3 linked regions of the Sulfolobus islandicus Y.N.15.51 genome follow. Each later gene encodes a partner of the first gene's protein in a complex. Links are inferred from orthologs where the notes say so. Each region holds a gene or a part of one and is shown on either strand. Other genes may lie near its edges.

Region 1 (7,366 bases):
AGAAAATTTGAAGAAGCTTGGGAGAGTATATACGTATTTCCCTTCTAGGAAAGTATACTTAGGTATACTAAATGCTAGGAACACTAAGATGGAAAAGATAAGTACAATTATTAGAGTTTATAACTCAGTTAAGCGAAAAGGTGTAAGTGATTTGATTATAGGCAATAATACCTTATTTGACTTTATACCCGAGGTTGTTGTTGTAAAGAAACTAAAACTTTTAAAGAAATTAGAAAAGGTGGAGAGTAATGAGTAAGTTACCTTTACTTCCTACAACTGTTATTGGAAGCTATCCTAGGCCTAAATGGTTAAGAGAATCCATAAGACTCCATAAGGCAGGTAAAATAAGCGACGAGGACTTACAAGAGGCCTTTAGCGATGCTGTAATAGCAGTGCTTAAAGATCACTATAATGCAGGAGTTGATGTTCCTACAGATGGCGAAGTTAGAAGGGATGAGATGGTTGAATTTTTCGCTGAGAGAATAAAAGGATTTAAGTTCTATGGTCCAGTAAGAGTGTGGGGAACGGCATATTACAGAAAGCCTTCTGTTGTTAGTAAAATTGAGTACAAGAAACCAATGCTAGTTGACGAGTTTACTTTTGCAAAATCTGTCTCTTATACTGATAACTTGAAAATAACAATAACTGGTCCTTACACTATAGCTGAATGGTCCTATAATGAATACTATAAGAATAAAAAGGACTTAGTTTTTGATCTAGCGAAAGCGATAAATCAAGAAATCAAGAACTTGGTAGAAGCTGGAGCTAAAATAATACAAATTGATGAGCCAGCCTTACACACTAGAAGGGAGGATGTAAGTTGGGGAGTGGAAGCAGTAAATGAAGCTGTAAAAGGTGTAAACGCTAAGTTGGTTATGCACATATGTTATGGTGAATATAGCTTTGTTGCACCATACTTGAACGAGCTTAAGGTTGATCAGATAAATTTCGCATTTAAAATTTACAACTATAAGCCTTTAGAGCTTTTGAAGAGATATGGTTTCGATAAGGAACTTGGAGCTGGAGTAATAGATGTGCATAATAGAAGGATCGAGACATCTGAGGAAGTCGCTAATGATATAAGAAAAATTTTAGAATATTTCACACCAGAGAAGGTGTGGATAAATCCAGACTGTGGATTGAAATTGCTTTCTAGAAAAATAGCCTATCAAAAACTGGTATCAATGGTAGAGGGAACAAAGGTTGTAAGAGAAGAACTTAAAAGGAAAGGATATAGTGTAGATTAAAAGTAGTAATTTGGTGAGTATAGATGAACAAGAGAAGGGCTAAAGGGAAATCACATTCAATAAGACCTGCTAGAGCTGGAGCGCCCAAATGGGTGAGGCTAACCAGAGAAGAAGTTGAAATGCTGGTAGAAGAATTAGTGAAAAGAGGTTATACTCCATCTATGATAGGGATAATATTAAGGGATCAATATGGAATTCCTTTAGTTAGGCAAATAGTTGGGAAAAAAGTTACTCAAATATTAGAAGAAAGAGGTTTAGCTCCTCAAATACCTGAGGATCTGTTCAATCTAATAAGGAAAGCAGTAAATATAAGAAGACATATCAATGAGTATCCACGTGATAAGACAGCCAAGAAAGGATTAGAAGAGGTTGAGTCAAAGATCAGACGTTTAGCTACATATTATAAGAGCGTTGGAAAGCTTCCACAAGAATGGGCTTATGATCCTGCAAAGGCAGAACTACTAGTAGCTGGCGCAAGTTAATAGTTTTTGTTGTAAGTTTCGTTAACCCTTTTAACTAACACTTCTCCAATTTTCTCATCAAATCCCAAAGGATCGGCTATTATTATTTCAATTTCCTTTCCCATGTATTGTATTTTCTTTTCGTCACCATCTATACCTAGTAGCCTTGGGATATCTCTTTTGAAATGAGTTCCAGTTGCAAATAATAATGGAACTACTACTATCTTATTAGCTCCCTTAGCTAGAAGATTACTTAGTGCCTCGCTTAACGTAGGTTTATTAAACTCTAAGAAGCCGAATTCTACTAAATTAAAATATCTAGATAAATATTCTGCGTACTTAATTCCAACATCTTTCCATTCTGGTATCTTGCTACCATGTAAAACTAATAAAACTCCTAACAACGTTTCTCATGTAACTTATGGTGATGCGATTTTATATATTTGTTTTAAGTATACCACACAAAAGGTGGCATTGTTAAATGCCGGACTTCAAAATTGTCATTTCAGATCCACAATCTGTAGAGCCTAAAAGAATAAAGGTTAAAGTAAAGGCAAATGACCAAATAAAATCTATAGCTGGAGAAAAGGAAGGAAAAGCGGTACCCCAGGCTAAAGTTAATGAGAAAACTAAACAATTATTAAATATTGATACGCTCATTACATTAGAAATAACCAAACAAGAAGGGGATAAAAAGGTAAAGGTAAAAAGCCATTTTAAGGTTGAAGTAGATAACAATGTACCAGATAACGAAGTATGGATAAGTAAAACAATGGCAGAGAAGTTTGGAGCAGAAGATTTTGAAGCCATTGCATATAGGACTAAGACGTTACAAATAAGTATTGATCAAGACAAGGCTACAAATCTAGTTGGTCTAAAAATAGGTGATACATTTGAAGCTAATCAACTGATTGGATTACCAGTTAAGTTAAAGATAACTGGAGGATCAGATAATTCTGGATTCCCAATGCGATTTGATGTTACTGGAGCGGCTAAGCGTAAAATATTGCTAAGTGGGCCTCCTGGATTCTACCCGAATGAAGATGGAGAAAGAAGAAGAAAAACTATAAGAGGAAATACCATTAGCCAAGAAATAGTTCAAATTAATACCATAATAGTAAGGTGAAGCAGTTTTTGGCATGGCCTAAAGCTCAACCAGAAGTTAATATAGGTGTAGTTGGACATGTAGATCACGGTAAGACAACACTAGTTCAAGCTATAACGGGAATTTGGACTTCAAAACATTCTGAAGAACTAAAAAGAGGTATGACGATAAAATTAGGTTACGCGGAGACTAATATAGGCATTTGTGAGAGTTGTAAAAAACCAGATGCATATGTAACCGAACCCTCATGTAAATCTTGTGGATCGGATGAGGAGCCCAGGTTCTTGAGAAGAGTTTCCTTTATTGATGCCCCTGGCCATGAGGTTCTAATGGCTACAATGCTATCTGGAGCAGCGTTAATGGATGGTGCAATTCTTGTTGTTGCTGCAAATGAACCTTTTCCCCAGCCCCAAACTAGAGAACATTTCGTAGCACTAGGTATAATACGAGTGAAAAATCTAATTATAGTTCAAAATAAGGTCGACGTAGTCTCCAAAGAGGAAGCATTGTCGCAGTATAAGCAAATAAAGCAGTTTACAAAGGGAACTTGGGCCGAAAATGCACCTATAATTCCAGTAAGCGCGCTTCATAAGATTAATATAGATACTCTAATAGAAGGCATAGAGGAGTATATAAAGACTCCTTATAGGGATTTCTCACAACAACCTGTTATGCTTGTAATAAGGAGTTTTGACGTTAATAAGCCCGGTACCCAATTTAATGAGCTGAAGGGTGGCGTGATAGGTGGTAGCATTGTACAAGGCTTATTTAAGGTTGATCAAGAAATAAAAGTATTACCTGGTTTAAGAGTAGAAAAACAAGGTAAAGTGTCTTATGAACCTATTTTCACAAAGATTTCATCCATAAGATTTGGAGATGAGGAATTTAAGGAGGCTAAACCAGGAGGTTTAGTAGCAATAGGTACATATTTGGATCCCTCATTGACTAAGGCTGATAATTTGCTTGGAAGTATTGTAACCTTGGCTGATGCTAAGGTTCCAGTTTTATGGAATATCAGAATAAAATATAATCTCTTGGAACGTGTAGTTGGAGCTAAGGAGATGTTAAAGGTAGATGCCATAAGAGCTAAGGAAACATTGATGTTATCTGTAGGTTCCTCTACGACTTTAGGGATAGTTACTTCTGTAAAGAAGGATGAGATTGAAGTGGAGTTAAGAAGACCCGTGGCAGTATGGTCTAACAATATTAGAACTGTTATAAGTAGACAAATAGCTGGTAGGTGGAGAATGATAGGATGGGGGTTAATAGAGATCTAAAAGTACTGATTGATACTAATATTTTATTATATGTATACGATGGTTTAGATCCATTTAATAAGGTATTGGAATTTCTAGATTATAAACCGGCCTTTTTTATTCATTCCGCAGTATTAAAAGAGTTAGATATTTTATTTGAAAAGAATAAAGAAAGATTTATTATTACATCCAGAATCAGAATAGCCAGGAAATATTTGGAAGTATATAAAAACTCATGGAATTTAATAAATGATTATGACGATTTACCTACAGATGAGGCGTTGATAAGGACTGCTCTTAGATATAACATGTTTATATTTACTAATGATAAGCAATTAAAAAATAATGCAATTAAAAAGGGGATAGGAGTTTTATTTCTTCAAAATAGGAGTAAAATTATAAAATCCTTATATCCTATCTAACGTATGTATAAACTTATTAAAGCACGTAGCATTGTGAGGATCCCACCCAATGAGTTTGGTAAACCATTAAATGAGATCGCTTTAAATGAACTAAGACAACAATATCAAGAAAAGATCCTTAAGGATTTAGGTCTAGTTTTAGCTATATTAAATGTGAAAACCAGTGAGGAAGGGATATTAGTATTTGGTGATGGTGCTACTTATCATGAGGTCGAGTTTGATATGATAACCTATGTACCAGTTGTACAAGAAGTAGTTGAGGGTGAGGTTTTACAAGTTGATAACTATGGTGTGTTCGTTAACTTAGGACCGATGGATGGCCTCGTTCACATTTCCCAAATAACAGATGATACACTAAAATATGACAATGTAAGAGGTATAATATTCGGTGAGAAATCTAAGAAAGTAATACAAAAGGGTGACAAAGTAAGAGCAAGAGTGATAAGCGTAGCGTCTACGGTAACAGGTAGATTGCCTAGAATCGCTTTAACTATGAGACAACCCTACTTGGGCAAGTTAGAGTGGATAACACAAGCTAAGAAGTGAGTGTGAATGGCTAAGAAATCAGTTTTTAAAGCATGTAAAAACTGTAAGGCATTAGTAGAGACTGACAAGGAAACATGTCCAGTATGTGGCAGCAGTAGTTTTACAGAAGAGTGGGATGGTATGATTATTATCATTGATTCAGAGTCTGAAGTAGCTAAAATAACTGAGGCCCCAAAACCATGGAAATACGCGATAATAATAAAGTAAACCTATGTTTTGCTTTTGATAATTTAAGGAAAGAACTTTCTAGACCATATGGTATTCTTTTTACAAATAACAAACTCTTTTTAGATTTTGTATCTAAATCGATACAACAAGGTTTCAAGGTTATAACTGTAGGGGATTACGTAAGCAGAGTATTAGAAGAAAATGGTATAATCCCCTTCTTAGAAGTTATAGATGGAAAAACCAAGAGATCTATACCACAAAGGACTATTGTAAAGAATAAGGAATATAGGGTAACCAATGAGGCGGGGAAAATTCGATTTGAAATATTTGAAATTATGGAGAACATCCTAAAAGATAGGGATGGTGGAGTAGTTTTTGTAAATGGAGAAGAGGACTTACTTGTTATTCCGGTCACATTGAGTGCAGATAATGGTGATATAGTTATTTATGGGCAACCTAATGCGGGAGCGGTTGTAATTATAGTAAACGAGATGATAAGGTGGAGAGTAAGAGACATATTAGAAAAAGCCGTAGTTAAAGAATGTTAACTCTCTTTCATATTGGAGAGCAAATTCTACTTTAATCAGCCCTGCGCAGGATCTTCATTTTTAAATCCGTCCTTCCGAGCGTCATCACGCACCATATTTTTCTGCTCTATTAGAGTAGTTTAGCAATATATTTGTTACGTCCAATCCTCTTATTCTTAGACTTCCCTTTCTAGCCTCCTTCTCGTTAAAATCTCTGGCATTATCATTAATAATTGGATAAGGCACGTAGAGAAGTATTGGAACTGGATCTCCTGAATGTTCTTTAACCTCCACTGGGGTCGCATGATCTCCAGTAAACATCAATATTAGATTATCTCTTCCAACATTGTCCACAATAGTTCCTACCACTTTATCTATCCTCTCAATCGCCTTTACTTTTTCTTCTACTAGCCCATCATGTGATGCAGCGTCAGTAGCCTTAATATGTAGAAAAACGAAATCATTCTCCTTTAATAGTTCTATTGCCGCTTTAGCTTTAGCATTATAATCAGTATCTATACCTCCAGTGGCGCCTACTGGTGTTACAACGTTCATACCAAGTTCTCTACATATCCCTTTTATAAGTGCTGTAGCTGAAACAGCAGCAGCTTTAAGCTTAGTATAGCTTGAAAATGATGGCAACTTAATATAATGCGCAGCTCCTCTTAACAATACTATATTAGCCGGCTTCTCTCCTTGTTCTATTCTTCTCTTATTTACTTCTGAGGAGTTTAAGACATCGAAAACTTTCCGCGTAAGTATGTTGATTATCTCAGCGGTTCTCAGAGCTTCAGTAGAATCTTCCAATGGTTTACTTTCTAGAACTTTTAAGCCTTCGTAATGAGGATCAGTGTCACTAACCTTATCACTTATTCCTTTCCCGGATAATACTACCGCTACTCTATGTTCTGTTCCTTTATAAAATCTAATTTTTACGTCGTTTATCTCTTTAATTTTTTCATTTAATTCCTTTACTAACTCCTCTCCCTCTTCAAGCTTCCTTCCTGCTCTTCTATCAACTACTACTAGATCATTGTTCACTGTAGCGAAATTTCCTCTAAACGCAACATCTCCATGTTTGAGTGTGGCTCCAGCCCCCAATGCCTCGAAAGCCCCTCTTCCTCTATAATAAACGTGTGGATCTAGCCCAAATATTGATAGATGTGAAGTATCACTCCCCGGGATTACGCCAGGGGATATTGGATCCATCAAACCAATCATTGAGTTTTTAAGTAAATCACTTATGGCTGGTTTATTGGCAGCTTCTAATGGGGTTAATCCATTTAATTTAGATACTGGTCTGTCTCCTAAACCATCTGCAATTATTAAAAGAATTTTGTATTGCTTCAACCAATCACCGATCTCTTTATTTCCTTTACCATGTTTTCATATCTCATAATATCAGCTTTAGTCAGACTAGGCGTTACAACCTTCATGGTATCTAGGAAATCTTGCATAGTGATTTTTATTTCCAGATTGCTCATACAATTCTTTATGGTCTTATCACTACACTCTTGGTCTTTACACTCCTTTTTGGCTTTATTTAAACACTCATAATACTTTTGTCTTAATACTTTCATTGTGGTTTCCCTAGCTAAAGCCTCTATATCAGCTCCAGTATATCCCTCAAGTTT
Region 2 (7,247 bases), 1.5 Mb from region 1 along the record:
ATGTTCAATCTTCTAGCTATTTGAATTAAATTTAGATAAGTCCTATAATCTATTGTGGAATCTACTACTTTAAAAAGATCTTCGTCTTTACGTCTTTTTTCGTCTTTAGTCTTCTTTGGTAATTCCGTCAAAATCTATCCTCTTAACTGGTCAATTACTTCCCTACTTATGATATTCTCGTTTACAAGTCTCTTTATTTCATCATTTCCATACTTATACAATATGTCGCAACGATTGGGTTGAAAATCCCAAATACCAACAAGCACCACATCTCCTTCTCTCATCCACATCTTTTTCCTTATTTTACCAGGTATTCTAGCTAATCTCTCCTTTCCATCCATACACAATACTACTAAATGATCTCCACCTAACATTTTCTTAACTACGCATATAGTCTGTCCCTCTTCAGGCTTTGGTACATCTCTACTGGGCGCTTCCTGCGCTCTATCTTTCTTAGGCAACTTATTTATTCACCTACAATAGTCTATTGTTATATATGCATAAAAAATTACTTCATCTCTCTCAAGAGCTCGATAGCGACCGCAGTTGATCCTCCAATTCCATGGCAGATACTAGCTATTCCTCTTGCTCCACGCATTTTAGATAATACGTTTAAGAGCGTTACAATAATTCTGGCGCCACTTGCACCTATTGGATGACCTAACGCTATAGCCCCTCCAAAAACGTTAAGTCTATCATAAGGTATTCCCAAGTACCTATTTACTAGAACATTATTTACAGCGAATGCCTCGTTATTCTCAAAATAATCGAAATGATTTATATCAATATTTAATTTGTTTAATAATTTTTTAATAGCAAAGATCGGCGCCTCGGTAAACCTCCAACTCTCTATACCCACCCAACTATATCCTAGAATTCGGGCTATAGGTTCTATTTTGAGTTCCTTAATTGCTTTTTCACTCATTAATACCAACGCCGTCGCACCATCAGATATTTGTGACGAATTCCCAGCGGTGTGTGGGCCACCATCGGTAAACGCTGGAGGTAAAGTTGAAAGCTTATCTAAGCTGGTGTCAGCTCTTATACCCTCATCGACATTAACTACTTTTCCATCAGTTTTAATCTCAACGATTTCTGACTTAAAGTATCCATTAACTGTGGCCTTATGAGCCCTAAGATGACTTTGATAAGCAACTTCATCCAACTCTTTTCTTGAAATATTATGAGCTTTTGCAACCATATCAGCCTCTTGTCCCATTACTTTCTGCAAGAATGGATCGGTTAATCCATCGTATAACATAGTATCAATAAGCTCAATACTTCTATTCATTAACATTTTCACACCCCACCTAATATCAGATTTTATTGTAAACATTGCTTGACTCATACTTTCCGTCCCTCCTGCAACTATTATATCAGCATCTCCAGATTTGATCATCTGTGAAGCTGTAATTATGCTCATCATCCCCGAAGAGCAAACCATATCTACGGAAAATCCATCTATTTCGTATGGAATTCCAGCTCTAATCGCGCACTGTCTGGCTATATCTTGGCCATGTCCAGCTCTTAAGACGTTTCCCATAATTGCAATGTCTACCTTACTTGGTTCTACATAAGCTCTCCTTAGCGCCTCCCTAATTACTATTGAACCTAGATCCACCGGGGATAGATTTTTTAAAGTACCGCCAAACTTTCCAATGGGCGTTCTAACAGCTGATGCGATATATACACTTTCCGGCATACTGAATATACATTCATTCATTGGGTTTAAATTTTTTAAGCAAAAACTCCACGCAAGTCATAAAATGATGCTTCAGTTATTTTAACATTATACCACTTTCCTAGTTCTACATTTTCAGACCTGATCACGACTGGAATATAATTCATCAATCTTCCTACTACAGATCCTTTACGACCTAATTCTGTTGTAATAACTCTGCTAGTACTTCCCACGTATTCTAAATGGATAGATAACGCGATATCCTCATATAGTTTATTAGCTATTTGAATTCTCTTTTTCTTTACACTATCTGGAACTTGGGGCATTGATGCACTTCTAGTATTTGGCCTGATGGAGTACATTGCTAAATGTATTCTTTCAAATCTTAATTCCTTCATAAGCAATAGGGTATTATTAAATGCATCTTCATCTTCTCCAGGATGACCTATAATTATATCAGTAGTTATATTGGCAAATGGTATTTTACTTCTTATTTCACTTACCAACTCTTTATATTCGTCTATTGTATATTTCCTATTCATTAGCTTTAATACTCTATCATCTCCACTTTGGACTGGTAAATGGATAAACTTATACACCTTAGGGTTTCTCATGACTTCGATTAAATTATCTATTATTCTCATAGCCTGTTCTGGCGTCATCATGCCAATTCTTATCATAAAGTCTCCATCAATTTCCGTTACTTTATTTACTACATCAACTAAACTTATAGATCCTCCTAGATCTAACCCATAAGCTGCAGTATCTTGACCAGTTAATTCTATTTCTTTAGCACCAGCTTTTACAGCATCTCTCGCAGCATTAACTATTTCCCTTAATGGATAGCTCCTCAATTTCCTCCTTGCTAGTTTAGTTATGCAGAAGCTGCAATTTCCTGCACATCCATCAGCTACTGGAATTATTGCAATTTTTCCATCGAAAGTTCTAGGAGTTATAAGTGCTCTATCGCCCTCAAGGACAATTTTACGCTCCTCTGATTTAATTACATCGATTATTCTTTCAACTGATTGTGGACCTATTAATGACGCATTTGGAGCTATGGAAAGTACTGTAGCTGGTTCTGCACTACTCATACATCCTGCTACCACTAATTTTTTTGATAACGTGTTTAATTCCTTAATTCTTTGTTTCATTCTCTCTTCAGTTTCTAACCTTACTGCGCAAGTATTGAGTATAATTATATCTGCGTTCTCAGGGTTTTCTACAAAATTATAACCCTCACTTTTAAGCAACGTCATCATTACGTAAGTATCTGCCCTATTTAATGCACACCCATATGTCTCAACGTAGATGGTTTTCATTTTCTTCAGTAGTATTTTAAACCCTATGTGCTTATAGATTTAATGTGAGTTCAGAAAAAGAATACGTGGAAATGCTTGATAGACTATACTCAAAATTACCTGAAAAGGGCCGTAAGGAAGGTACACAAGCACTACCTAATCTAATAATATTCAATATAGGAAATACTACCATGATTAGAAACTTTGCGGAATATTGCGATAGAATTAGAAGAGAAGATAAAATATGTATGAAATACTTGCTAAAGGAATTGGCTGCACCTGGTAATGTGGACGATAAAGGTGAACTTATAATTCAAGGAAAATTCTCCTCACAAGTAATAAATACCTTAATGGAAAGATTTTTGAAGGCATATGTTGAATGTAGTACTTGTAAAAGCCTAGACACTGTACTAAAGAAGGAGAAGAAGAGCTGGTATATAGTCTGTCTAGCGTGTGGAGCTCAAACACCAGTGAAGCCTCTATGAAAGTGTTTCTAAATATAATTAGAGCACAAGGCATGACACTGGTAAATATATGTCAAGAGGAACTATTAGGGAAAGTATTCAGAGAAGGGGAAATAATACTCAATGTTAGTGAGAAGTTTTACGGAGGAGAGTCCGTAGAATTAGATTATGCCCTTTCATTGATCGATGAGGCTACAGTTATGAGCATTGTAGGGAATTACGCGGTAGAAGAGGCAATAAGGAGAGGGTTAGTTCACAAGGATTCTGTCATCAATGTAGCTGGTGTAAAATTCGCTCAAGTTTATAATGTGTGAAACTTATGTCAGGGAAGTTCTGTGTGCTATGCGGAAAGCAAAATGTTGAGCTAATAGACTCACTCTGTGCTGACTGCTATGTAAAATCTAAAAAACTGATAGAAGTACCTAAAAGGATAACCGGAAAGTATTGCAAGATCTGTGGTGCACAATGGATTAAGGGAAAGTGGATAAGGACTTCAGCAATATCTCTATCTTCAGTCGTGGAGGATATTATAATAAGAGAACTGGGGAATAAGATAGACATTGATAAAAACGTAGAGGAGTTCGCATTTGATATAAAGAGCATATGGAAGGATCCAAGTGGTAATTCCTTTGCTACTATTGAATTTAGAGGGAACGTAAGAGGTAAGCCCTTTTCCCAAGAGGCGATAATTAGTTTAGAAATGGAAAGGACATTATGTGACTCGTGCTTTAGGAAAAAGACACGATATTATGAGGCCATAGTTCAACTGAGGAGTAAAGGTAAGATTGGGATTGACGATAAGAAGAGAGTGTTCTTCGAATCCTTTTTCTCTACAAGCATAGTGGATAATATTTCTGATGTTATTGAGGGTAGAGAGGGTGTGGATTATTATTTTATGAGTAAAAGTGTTGCAAGAAAGCTTGTATCGATGATATCTTCTATTGTTGACGTTGAAGTTAATGAGAGTTATCAGAATGAAAAGATGAAAAACGGTAAAAGGGAGGCAAAACTAGTTATTTCATTGAGGATATGAGAATAGGTATAGACGAAGCAGGTCGTGGAGCCTTAATAGGTCCAATGATAGTTGCAGGTGTAGCTATCAGTGATTCAAAGCTAAAATTCCTTAAAGGCATTGGAGTAAAGGATAGTAAGCAATTAACTAGGGAGAGAAGGGAGAAATTGTTCGATATTATTGCCATTACCGTAGATGCTTTCACAGTAGTTAAAGTTTTTCCTTACGAAATAGATAATTACAATTTGAACGATCTCACATATGATGCAGTGTCTAAGATAATTCTATCACTTTCGGTTTTCAATCCTGAAATAGTAACAGTTGATAAAGTGGGAGAAGAGAAGCCTGTTATAGAGCTCATCAGAAAGCTAGGTTATAAGTCAAATGTAGTTCACAAGGCGGATGTCTTATTTGTTGAAGCAAGTGCAGCAAGCATTATTGCTAAAGTAATAAGGGATAATTATATTGATGAGTTGAAAAAAGTTTACGGTGATTTCGGGAGTGGATACCCTGCTGATCCTAGAACAATAAAGTGGCTTAAGTCCTTTTATGAGAAGAACCCAAATCCACCTCCCATTGTCAGAAGATCATGGAAAATTTTACGTTCTACTGCTCCACTATATTATATAAGTAAAGAGGGTAGAAGACTATGGTAACGAATTTACCCGCTGAAGCCAAGGCTAAATGGCTAAAGGTGATGGACGCAAAGACACCAGAGGAGAAATTCCAAGCTTTGCAGGAATTTCTTAAAGAAGTTCCTAAACATAAGGGAACCGAAAATCTGGTATATTGGGCTAAGAGGCGAATGGCCGAATTAAGAGAAGAAATGGAGGTAAGAAAGAGCAAGAAAAGCGGAGGTTTTTCGTTATTTGTTGAGAAAGAGGGTGCGGGTCAAGCGATTTTGATAGGAGATTTGCTCCTAAGATCCTTAATAATGAAAAAACTTACCAACGTAAAACAAGAATTCAACGAGTTACCAGTGCCTGGCATGGTTAAATATGAGGATGTTCAAATACAGTTGGTTAACCCACCTAAGAGTCTTCCGCTCACTAAGACAATAGGTCTAATAAGGAATGCGGATGAGGTAATTATTGTTGTAAACAATAAGGAAGAACTATCCTTTATGAGGAATATTTTGGAGGAGAATAATATCTTATTGAGAAAACCTAAGGGGAAGGTTATAATAGAGAGAACAAGGTATGGAATCTCTGGAATTAGGATAGTAAATTTAGGTAAACTGGTGGACGTCGATGAAAAAGCCGTAAGGGATTATATAGAGAGTTTTGGGATTAAATCAGCAATAGTGAAGATCATAGGTGAGGTTGCCTTAGATGATATAGAGAAATCCATGTTCGAAGCAGTTAGCTATAAGCCTACAGTAGTAATCTCTAAGGAAAGGTTTGATACTGGCGAGTTACCAATATTGAGTATTGATCATATAGATAAGTTACCTAAGCTTCTGTTTGAGATGTTAGAGGTGATCAGAATTTACACTAAGGAGCCTGGGGAAGAATCAACTAAGGATCCTTTGATACTTAAAAAAGGTTCCACTGTTCTAGACGTAGCAAGGAAACTACATTCATCACTGGCTGAAAATTTTAGATATGCCAGGGTTTGGGGAAGGTCGGTAAAGTTCCAGGGACAGAAAGTAGGTTCCTCACATGTTCTAGAAGATAAAGACATAGTTGAGATCCATGCAAAGTAGAATTTTCTATATAAATTTAAGTATAGGTTTATGAGAAAGTAACAATAGAATGAGTATATTTAATAGGCGTAATAACAAACAATCTCTCAACAATCAAGGCCCATCTAAAATTGAATTATTATTTTACAATTCCAGTATTATCAATGGTTTAGTTAAAAGCGTGGATATGAAAATCAAAAAAGCTGGTATAAGTCAAGATCCTCGCTTATTTGCATCTAGGCTATTTCTTGCTCTGATACTTTCAATTGCCATTTCAGCGCTATTAATAGCGTTTTCTATTAGGTTCTTTGAGCTATATAGATTGACATTGCTTACAAAATATTTGGCAGGGTTTTTAACATTGATAATATTCGGTGTAATAATACCGCCTGTTGTTTATTTGATGCAAATTCTTCAATTATCTCAATCAACTGAGAATAGAAGAATAGGTCTTGATAGTGAAGCTCCAGCATTCGCTGCAGTATTTAACGTTTTCTTAAGATCTGGTCTAAGTGCAAGATACGTTTTCGACTACTTATCTAAATCCACAGCAATGCGCTACGCTAGTCAAATCGCCTCATATGTCAATAAGAGAGTTAAATATCTAGGAGAAGGTGTAGAAAGCGCAATAGTGGAATCATTAAACTATTCACCTTCGAAAGTATTTAATGAGTTTTTAATAACTTACGTTACTGCTGTAAGAACCGGAGCTCCAGTTCTAGATACAATGGAAGCTAAGACTAAAGATATTCTAAAGAATATAGAAACTTTAGCTTCTACTGCAGCAGAAAACTTGTCCGGAATTGCTGAGGGTTTTGTAATTTGGCTTTCCTCCGGTTTCATAACATTCTTTCTGGTTTTATTGTTACAAGCAATATTTCCATCTCTCTTTGGTTCAGTCCCATTTCCTATAATGGCTATTTTCGCAATAATTATGATACCATTGATAAATCTACTATTCATATGGGTTGTAGATCAAACCCAATTTAGATTTCCAGAGAGGTCATTAAAAGCGTACAAGGTATTTTATATTACCTTCCCCTTAGGGATAGTTATATCATTTATCGTACTATATTTAATAAAGGACCCAATTCCTCTTCTTTTA
Region 3 (7,301 bases), 480 kb from region 1 along the record:
ATATGTACTATGTTTTTATACTTGGAACTGCAGGATCGGGGAAGACGACTCTGACAAAAAATTTACAAGATTATTTACTTGATCAAGAGATGGATACTGCAATAATAAACTTGGATCCAGCAGTCGAACAGTTACCATATACTCCCGACTTCGATGTTAGGGATTACGTTGATGCGTATGAGGTAATGCAAAACTATCATTTAGGGCCTAATTCTAGTTTAATAGCATCTATTGATTTAATTTTAACTAGGGCAGCAGAGATTAAGTCAGAAATCGACCAAATTGAGGCTAATTACGTATTAGTTGATACTCCGGGACAAATAGAGTTATTCGCGTATAGGGAGACTGGTAAGTTAATTTCTCAGTTAATTAGGGGAAGTAATAAGGCATTAGGGCTATTTCTTCTAGATTCTTTTCTTGCTAAGGAAGCTAGAAGCTTTGTATCCTTACTCCTACTTTCAAGTTCCATAAAATTTAGGCTTGACTTACCCATTATAAACGTTCTTAATAAGGTAGATCTTCTTACAAAAAAGGAGTTAGAACAGATATTAGCATGGGGGGAAAATACTGAGAATTTGATTGATGAGTTAGGTAGGGTGGACGAATATTCCCTTGAGTTAGTTAATTTATTGATAGAAAGCTTGTCTTCTAACTTAATTCCCGTATCATCAGAAGAGGGTAAGGGTTTTGACGAACTATATGCCGAAATTCAAAGGGTAATAGCTGGTGGGGAGGATTATTTGACAGAAGAGCCCAATCCAAAGTTATAAGCTTTATTAGTCCTATAGAGTAATTAAATAACTGATGAAAGCTAAGGTAATTGATGCTGTTTCATTCTCTTATATTTTGAGGACTGTGGGAGATTTTCTGAGTGAAGCTAACTTTATTGTAACTAAAGAGGGTATGCGAGTCAGTGGGATTGACCCTTCAAGAGTAGTTTTTCTAGACGTATTTTTACCGTCAAGTTACTTTGAGGGATTTGAAGTTAATCAAGATAAGGAAATAATAGGTTTTAAGTTAGAAGACGTAAATGATGTGCTAAAACGCGTGTTAAAGGACGATACATTAATACTCTCTTCGAACGAATCCAGGTTAACACTTACTTTTGATGGAGAATTCATTAGATCTTTTGAACTTCCATTAATTCAAGTTGAAACTACACAGCCACCTTCAGTTAATTTAGAGTTTCCATTTAAGGCACAACTACTTACTGTAACTTTTGCGGACATAATTGATGAATTATCTGATTTAGGTGAAGTTTTGAATATATATTCCAGGGAGAATAAACTTTATTTTGAAGTTTTTGGGGACCTCGCCACCTCAAGAGTAGAGTTGTCAACGGATAGTGGGACGTTATTAGAAGCTTCGGGTGCAGATGTCAATAGTAGTTATGGAATGGAATACGTTGTGAAGACCACTAAAATGAGAAGAGCTTCCGATTCAATGGAATTATATTTCGGTTCTCAAATACCTTTGAAACTTAGATTTAAATTACCGCAAGAAGGATATGGGGACTTTTACATTGCACCAAGGGCAGAGTAATTTAATTAAGAGTTTTTTTAGGAACTATTATTTAAACGCGGAATTGGGATTGCCAAATGACATGGAATTAAGGGAGTTTGCCCTCCAACCTTTTGGCTCAGACACGTACATAAGGCATCTCTCCTTCTCTTCCAGTGAGGAATTAAGGGACTACCTAGTTAACAGAAATTTGCCACTTCATCTATTTTACTCCTCTGCAAGATATCAATTACCAAGTGCTAGAGACATGGAAGAGAAGGCTTGGATGGGGTCAGATTTGTTGTTTGATATAGATGCCGATCACATATGTAAACTAAGATCGATTAGGTTTTGCCCCGTTTGTGGTAATGCCATTACTTCTGAGAAATGTGAGAGAGATAACGTGGAGACTTTAGAGTATGTTGAGATGACAAGTGAGTGTATAAAAAGGGGTTTAGAAGAGGCTAGAAATTTGGTTGAGATTCTTGAGGATGATTTCGGATTAAAACCTAAGGTTTACTTTTCTGGAAATAGAGGTTTTCACGTGCAAGTTGACTGCTATGGCGATTGTGCACTTTTAGATTCTGATGAAAGAAAGGAAATTGCTGAATACGTTATGGGTGTAGGCGTTCCAAGCTATCCTGGTGGGAGTGAAAGCGCTCCAGGATGGGTGGGGAGAAAAAATCGCGGTATAAATGGGGTTACTATCGATGGGCAAGTTACCATTGACGTTAAGAGGCTAATTAGGATCCCAAATTCATTACATGGAAAATCCGGATTGATTGTAAAAGAGGTAACTAATTTAGATGATTTTGAGTTTAACGAGGCTTTGTCTCCCTTTACGGGCTATACAATATTTTTGCCCTATATTAGTATAGAAACTGAAGTTTTAAGCAGGAATATTAAGTTAAATAGGGGAGTACCAATTAAGATTGAATCTAGTATTGGGATTTACCTACATTTGAAGAATTTGGGGGAGGTAAAAGCTTATGTTAGATGAATTGGTCAGAAAGGAGTTATCAGAGGAAGAAATTACTGAAATTAAGCTAGAGGAGATAATCAAATACATGACTCTTATTAAAAAGTCTAAAACTTTCGCTAGTGCCGAAATCAGAAAGGGGGAATTGAAACTTCTTTCAGAACTGGCTGAATCGTTATTTGAGCTTAGATTGTCGAAGATCCTAGAGGGAAAGGTTAGCAAGGGATTTGATGAATTTATTTTTAATATTTTTAAGTCATTAAAGCAATTTTATGTTGAGTTGTTAATTGGCAGATATATAATTTATAATGACAAGATCTATTGCATAGTGCAGAAACCACTAATTTATAATAACCATAAGGTTGATGAAGGAGATGTTTTAGTTTTACCTATGAGAGAAGCCGTACCATTAATAATAGCAAGTTATTTAACTCCCTATAAAATAGATATTGAAGAACAGTTATGAAAGTCCCTAAGGTCATTAGTACATATTGTCCAAAGTGTAAGACTCATACAGATCATTCTGTGTCACTATATAAGAGCGGTAAGAGAAGGAATCTAGCAGAAGGACAGAGAAGATATGAGAGAAAGAATATTGGATATGGAAGTAAAAGAAAACCAGAACAGAAGAGATTTGCAAAAGTTACAAAGAAACAAACATTAGTATTGAAGTGTTCTAAGTGTGGTTATACTATAGTAAAAGAGGGAATTAGAGTAAAGAAGTTAGAATTAGTAGAGGTGGCTAAGTAATGAAGAAATTAAGAATCCTAATACCAGAACCAAAAAGCAGATTCCTTCGAATAAAGTGTCCAAATTGTGGTAACGAGCAAACAATATTTAGTCACTCTACATTTCCAGTTAGATGTTTAAGTTGTGGGACTGAGTTGGTCTACTCTGTTGGTGGTAAAGCAAAAATAGTTGGAGAAGTAGTTAGAATAATGGGTTAAAGATGATTTACAGTAGAAGCAGACTCCCCTCAGAAGGGGAAATTTTAATCGCAACTGTAAAACAAGTTTTTGATTATGGTAGTTACGTTACCTTAGATGAATATGGTGGTTTACAAGCCTTTTTACCTTGGAGTGAAGTAAGTAGTAAGTGGGTTAAGAACATAAGAGATGTTTTAAAGGAAAATAGGAAAGTTGTAGTAAAGGTAATTAGGGTTGATAGGAGAAAAGGTACTGTAGATGTATCATTAAAGAAGGTTACTGATGACGAGAGAAGAAAGAAGAATCTGCAATGGAAGAAAATTCAAAGATTAGATAAAATTTTGGAACTGGTATCTCAACAACTAAAATTAAGTGAGAAAGATGCGTGGGAGCAAGTAGCGTGGAAATTAGAGGCTAAGTATGGTGACCCTATTTCAGCAATTGAGAGGGCCGTTAAAGAGGGAGAAAAAATACTAATTGATGCAGGAGTTCCGGAAATCTGGATTAAACCATTACTGGAAGAAGCAGCAAAGCATACAGAAGAAAAGAAAGTGAAAATGTCTGGACTTATAACAGTCAAGACTAGTGAGCCCTTAGGAGTTCAAAAAATTAAAGAGGTAATGTCTAAAGCCTTAGAAAATATAGAACAAGACTACGAGAGTATATTAAATGTTAAGATATATACTATTGGTGCCCCTAGGTATAGAGTTGATGTAGTAGGAACTAATCCAAAAGACGCCTCAGAGGCACTAAACCAGATTATATCTAATTTAATTAAGATAGGAAAAGAGGAAAACGTAGATATAAGCGTGGTCAAGAAATGAAGTGGAAAATGAAGAAATGTCCCAAAGATAACACCTATACTTTTAAAGATATTTGTCCTGTATGCGGCTCTAAGACTATGATTCCTCATCCATCTAGATTTTCTCCAGAAGATAAATACGTAAAATATAGGATTGAATTAAAAAAAGGAGTAAAGCTTAACTGTTAATTACTACTGTAGGTTTTAGTATAACACCGGGCTGTGTAAACTGGTATACCATGACCATTATGTAAGTAGTGTATGGAACTCCTCCAGCACCTCCATTTCCTACCGGGAATAGTGCTATATATGCAGGTTGGAAATACATTAGTTGAACACGTGGTAATGGAGATCCCGTTATAATATATCCAGAACTGCTAGGAATTATTTGTGTTGTGAATGGAGCTATTGGTTGTCCGTATCCTATTTGATACAGACTCTCAATGAACATTTGGACTATAAGTGAGTTATATGCTTTAGGGGTCCATGCAAATGGTTCAGCTTGTGAAACTTGTGAAGCTAATGCTTGGGCAATAGTTGGATTAGTAGTTGCATAGGTATTAATTATTTGTGTTATTGTATTATTTAATTCGGTTAGGTTTATGTATTCTTCTAGAGGATATCCAGCTATTGTTGTCATTGCTCCCATAGCCTTTCCAATATCTCCTAAACTTGTTGTATATCCAAAGAACGCATTAGGTAAACTAGGTGGGTATCCTACGTACCATTGGGCTTGATTACCAGAATATACTAGCGTAACAGCATCATATGCCACTATATAAACTGGTATAGTATAGTTTGGACTACCATAAGGATACAGGTGGAAATATTTTTCTAGGACATTCGCTGCGAAAGTTTCATTGTTCAAGAACATTTCTGCCATTAGTTTAATTTGTGTACCATTAAGCGTATTATTTTCATCTATAACGCTCCTATTTGTCAGGACCTCCAGCCAATACCCATAATCCCACCAGGATAATACAAACGCGTGTTGTGGTGAATGGGTTCTTATCCAATTTGCTGCAGATACCCAAGAGTAGTTAGTTGTTAAGAAGCTTGTAGCAGCATTGGTTATTGCCGGAGGTTCATTGCTCGCTAGTGTTGCCAATCCAGCATCTGCTACTAAGGATATTCCTACAATAGCTAAGAAAAAGCCTACTAAAATTTTGCTGCTGTTTCCATTTTTCACTCCCTTTAGTAGGTTATCTGCAATGTAATAAACTCCTAAACCTCCTAAGGCAGCTACCATATAGGCTGTATAGTTAAATAGGTAGGGCTGTTGTGATGTGCCAAATATGCTAGCAACTCCCAATACCAATAACCATAAACCTACTAGGTTTCCTTTTCTTATCAAGTAATACATCCCTATGACTGACAAAAATAGTGCTATTCCGAAATCTTGTATCATTGCAGTTATCGGCTGGGGAATATACTCTGCTACTGTCTTATCTATCGGTATTGTAACTTGATAAAACGGGTTTATTATAGCGTAATACCTTGATGGTATTGGCGCTGATGTAGGTCTTAGTATTGATAACCCAGATAATCCTATGGTGAATATGAAAATTAGTACTGCAATTACTATTAGATTTCTTGAATCTACGATTTCTTTAGGTAGCGTTTTAGTTAGATATAAGTCTAAATAAAGAACTGCTGAAATTAAGAGTAATGATAGGCCGTGTGCTAACCCAGACATGAAACCTATATTATTTGGGGCTAATGAAGTTAGAAATGAAGTTACAACTACCATTATTGTGTACAAGTTTGCAGTAGTCTCATCATTTCTATTCAGTAAAATTAGTAAGAACGCTGCTACGAGCAAACTTAAGTCAATATATGTATAACCTCCCCAAGAGATCTCGGCTAAAAATAACACAAAACCTGCGGGTACACCATACCAGATGTTCTTCTTCTTTAAGCCTTGATTAAAGAGGAAAATTGCAAATAGGATAAACACTGCACCCCAGGATGTCTTAGGAAGACCACCTAACAAGTTCTTATATGTTAACGCAGGAGAAACTGCGATTATTGCAGCTGCCATATAACCAGCTAATCTGCTATTAGTTATGGACTCTATCGAAAGATATGATGCTACAACTCCTAGTCCAGCTAACAAAATATCAGAAAATATTGCCACCGTATATACTGCGTTTGCTCCGTAAGTTCCATAGAAGGGCAAAGAGGCTAATGCTACTAAGAAGGGCAAACCTATAGTATTCCCCAATTCAATGAAGTATCCCCATGGTAACCAACCTAATACGTCTGGAGGTACTGCGTACCAATTTCCATGAACTTGAGCTATCAATAATGCATTATAGAAAAGATACCAAGGATCGAATTCGTTAACTGCTAAAGGCCAATTAGCACTTAGGCTTCTAATTAATATCGAAACTAATGAAAGACCTACTATTAGGGGTAAATCTATGAATGATGTCTTCCGTAAATCTCTTCTTAGTCCCTTAACTGACTGCATGGCTGTAGTGTATTAAGTATTATACATTTATTAAACTTATTCCAAGCATACAGTTTTAGTTTACAGAGAATCATTTTAAAAATAAAGCTCTAACTTCATATGATAAGGAGCAGCGCATTTGCATTTTTAGGGATTATAGTAATTAACGTTCTTGTTATCTACTCCTTTCTCTATATGCCGTTTATGTTTTCCACGTTCTATCCTTCCTTCTTACCTGGGCCTATCTACGATTTTAATCCTATAAAATATGCCGAAAGTTTTCCAGTGAGCACTAATTACTCATCATTAACTTCTGGCAACTTGCAACCCCTTTTCATTTATAACATATCTGGAAAGCCAATTCTAGGACAGATTATCGATATTTTAAAGCTTAATGCCAGTCAGGTAACTCCAGAAGCTTATTGGAGGGTAGCAAATTTAGCAGGTTTCTTTTCTAATTATACTATAACAAAAAATTATTCCGTATACTTTCTAAATCCCTACTATTATGATAATATATCAGAACAACCTAATGTCACAGAAATCTACCTAAACATTTCAGATGTATATGCTTCTCCCTTTTATACCTCTTACCCTCCAAGTGATAAAGTTAACACTAGCTTCTCATTTATTACTACGGAT

Evidence for each region.
Region 2: the proteins of YN1551_RS05455 (region 1) and YN1551_RS13320 are in contact, whole or in part, in a crystal structure (PDB 2QMU), measured with the Saccharolobus solfataricus proteins. The link is inferred for Sulfolobus islandicus Y.N.15.51 from one-to-one orthologs. Residues at the interface, in WP_009988771.1 of Saccharolobus solfataricus: Trp33, Pro65, Glu66, Gln148, Val151, Asp152, Val154, Ser155, Lys156, Ala159, Leu160, Tyr163, Arg164, Lys167, Ile180, Ile181, Pro182, Val183, Ser184, Leu186, His187, Ile189, Asn190, Asp192, Ser193; in WP_231918336.1 of Saccharolobus solfataricus: Met1, Leu2, Arg4, Leu5, Tyr6, Lys8, Leu9, Pro10, Ile106, Lys108, Lys109, Glu110, Lys111.
Region 3: the proteins of YN1551_RS05455 (region 1) and YN1551_RS08260 are in contact, whole or in part, in a crystal structure (PDB 3CW2), measured with the Saccharolobus solfataricus proteins. The link is inferred for Sulfolobus islandicus Y.N.15.51 from one-to-one orthologs. Residues at the interface, in WP_009988771.1 of Saccharolobus solfataricus: Asp222, Lys225, Pro226, Gly227, Thr228, Gln229, Phe230, Asn231, Leu233, Lys234, Gly235, Leu259, Phe273, Thr274, Lys275, Tyr300, Leu301, Asp302, Pro303, Ser304, Leu305, Lys307; in WP_009989173.1 of Saccharolobus solfataricus: Val185, Arg186, Thr187, Asn188, Glu189, Pro190, Leu191, Gly192, Val193, Glu194, Ile196, Lys197, Ile200, Ser201, Leu204, Ile217, Lys218, Ile219, Tyr220, Thr221, Ile222, Gly223, Ala224, Pro225, Tyr227.

The regions. Positions count from the first base shown.
Region 1 is NC_012623.1:997,560-1,004,925, forward strand. The notes cover bases 2,122-4,966. They hold YN1551_RS05455 (translation initiation factor IF-2 subunit gamma), read left to right. Parts: upstream 2,122-2,842; coding sequence 2,843-4,090; downstream 4,091-4,966. Other genes in these bases: YN1551_RS05450 (30S ribosomal protein S6e), read left to right, coding at 2,190-2,834; YN1551_RS05460 (PIN domain-containing protein), read left to right, coding at 4,069-4,491; YN1551_RS05465 (DNA-directed RNA polymerase), read left to right, coding at 4,495-4,966. Also shown: YN1551_RS05430 (uroporphyrinogen decarboxylase/cobalamine-independent methonine synthase family protein), read left to right, coding at 1-256; YN1551_RS05435 (methionine synthase), read left to right, coding at 249-1,247; YN1551_RS05440 (30S ribosomal protein S15), read left to right, coding at 1,271-1,729; YN1551_RS05445 (CbiX/SirB N-terminal domain-containing protein), read right to left, coding at 1,726-2,112; more of YN1551_RS05465, read left to right, coding at 4,967-5,037; transcription elongation factor subunit Spt4, read left to right, coding at 5,044-5,244; YN1551_RS05475 (GTP-dependent dephospho-CoA kinase family protein), read left to right, coding at 5,217-5,753; YN1551_RS05480 (2,3-bisphosphoglycerate-independent phosphoglycerate mutase), read right to left, coding at 5,838-7,082; YN1551_RS05485 (CDC48 family AAA ATPase), read right to left, coding at 7,079-7,366. UniProt on the Methanocaldococcus jannaschii protein: eIF-2 functions in the early steps of protein synthesis by forming a ternary complex with GTP and initiator tRNA.
Region 2 is NC_012623.1:2,456,264-2,463,510, forward strand. Bases 2,045-4,770 are described here. They hold YN1551_RS13320 (translation initiation factor IF-2 subunit beta), read left to right. Parts: upstream 2,045-3,074; coding sequence 3,075-3,467; downstream 3,468-4,770. Other genes in these bases: YN1551_RS13315 (tRNA (N(6)-L-threonylcarbamoyladenosine(37)-C(2))-methylthiotransferase), read right to left, coding at 2,045-3,003; YN1551_RS13325 (DUF424 domain-containing protein), read left to right, coding at 3,464-3,760; YN1551_RS13330 (60S ribosomal export protein NMD3), read left to right, coding at 3,766-4,479; rnhB (ribonuclease HII), read left to right, coding at 4,476-4,770. In the rest of the region: YN1551_RS13300 (serine protein kinase RIO), read right to left, coding at 1-131; YN1551_RS13305 (translation initiation factor aIF-1A), read right to left, coding at 135-461; YN1551_RS13310 (thiolase family protein), read right to left, coding at 509-1,723; more of YN1551_RS13315, read right to left, coding at 1,738-2,044; more of rnhB, read left to right, coding at 4,771-5,114; YN1551_RS13340 (TGS domain-containing protein), read left to right, coding at 5,108-6,163; YN1551_RS13345 (type II secretion system F family protein), read left to right, coding at 6,213-7,247. UniProt on the Methanocaldococcus jannaschii protein: eIF-2 functions in the early steps of protein synthesis by forming a ternary complex with GTP and initiator tRNA.
Region 3 is NC_012623.1:1,481,856-1,489,156, forward strand. The notes cover bases 2,549-5,328. They hold YN1551_RS08260 (translation initiation factor IF-2 subunit alpha), read left to right. Parts: upstream 2,549-3,428; coding sequence 3,429-4,229; downstream 4,230-5,328. Other genes in these bases: YN1551_RS08245 (hypothetical protein), read left to right, coding at 2,549-2,945; YN1551_RS08250 (50S ribosomal protein L44e), read left to right, coding at 2,942-3,229; YN1551_RS08255 (30S ribosomal protein S27e), read left to right, coding at 3,229-3,426; YN1551_RS08265 (RNA-protein complex protein Nop10), read left to right, coding at 4,226-4,396; YN1551_RS08270 (STT3 domain-containing protein), read right to left, coding at 4,386-5,328. Outside these bases: YN1551_RS08230 (ATP/GTP-binding protein), read left to right, coding at 3-770; YN1551_RS08235 (DNA polymerase sliding clamp), read left to right, coding at 805-1,542; DNA primase small subunit PriS, read left to right, coding at 1,508-2,500; more of YN1551_RS08245, read left to right, coding at 2,490-2,548; more of YN1551_RS08270, read right to left, coding at 5,329-6,680; YN1551_RS17975 (hypothetical protein), read left to right, coding at 6,780-7,301. UniProt on the Methanocaldococcus jannaschii protein: eIF-2 functions in the early steps of protein synthesis by forming a ternary complex with GTP and initiator tRNA.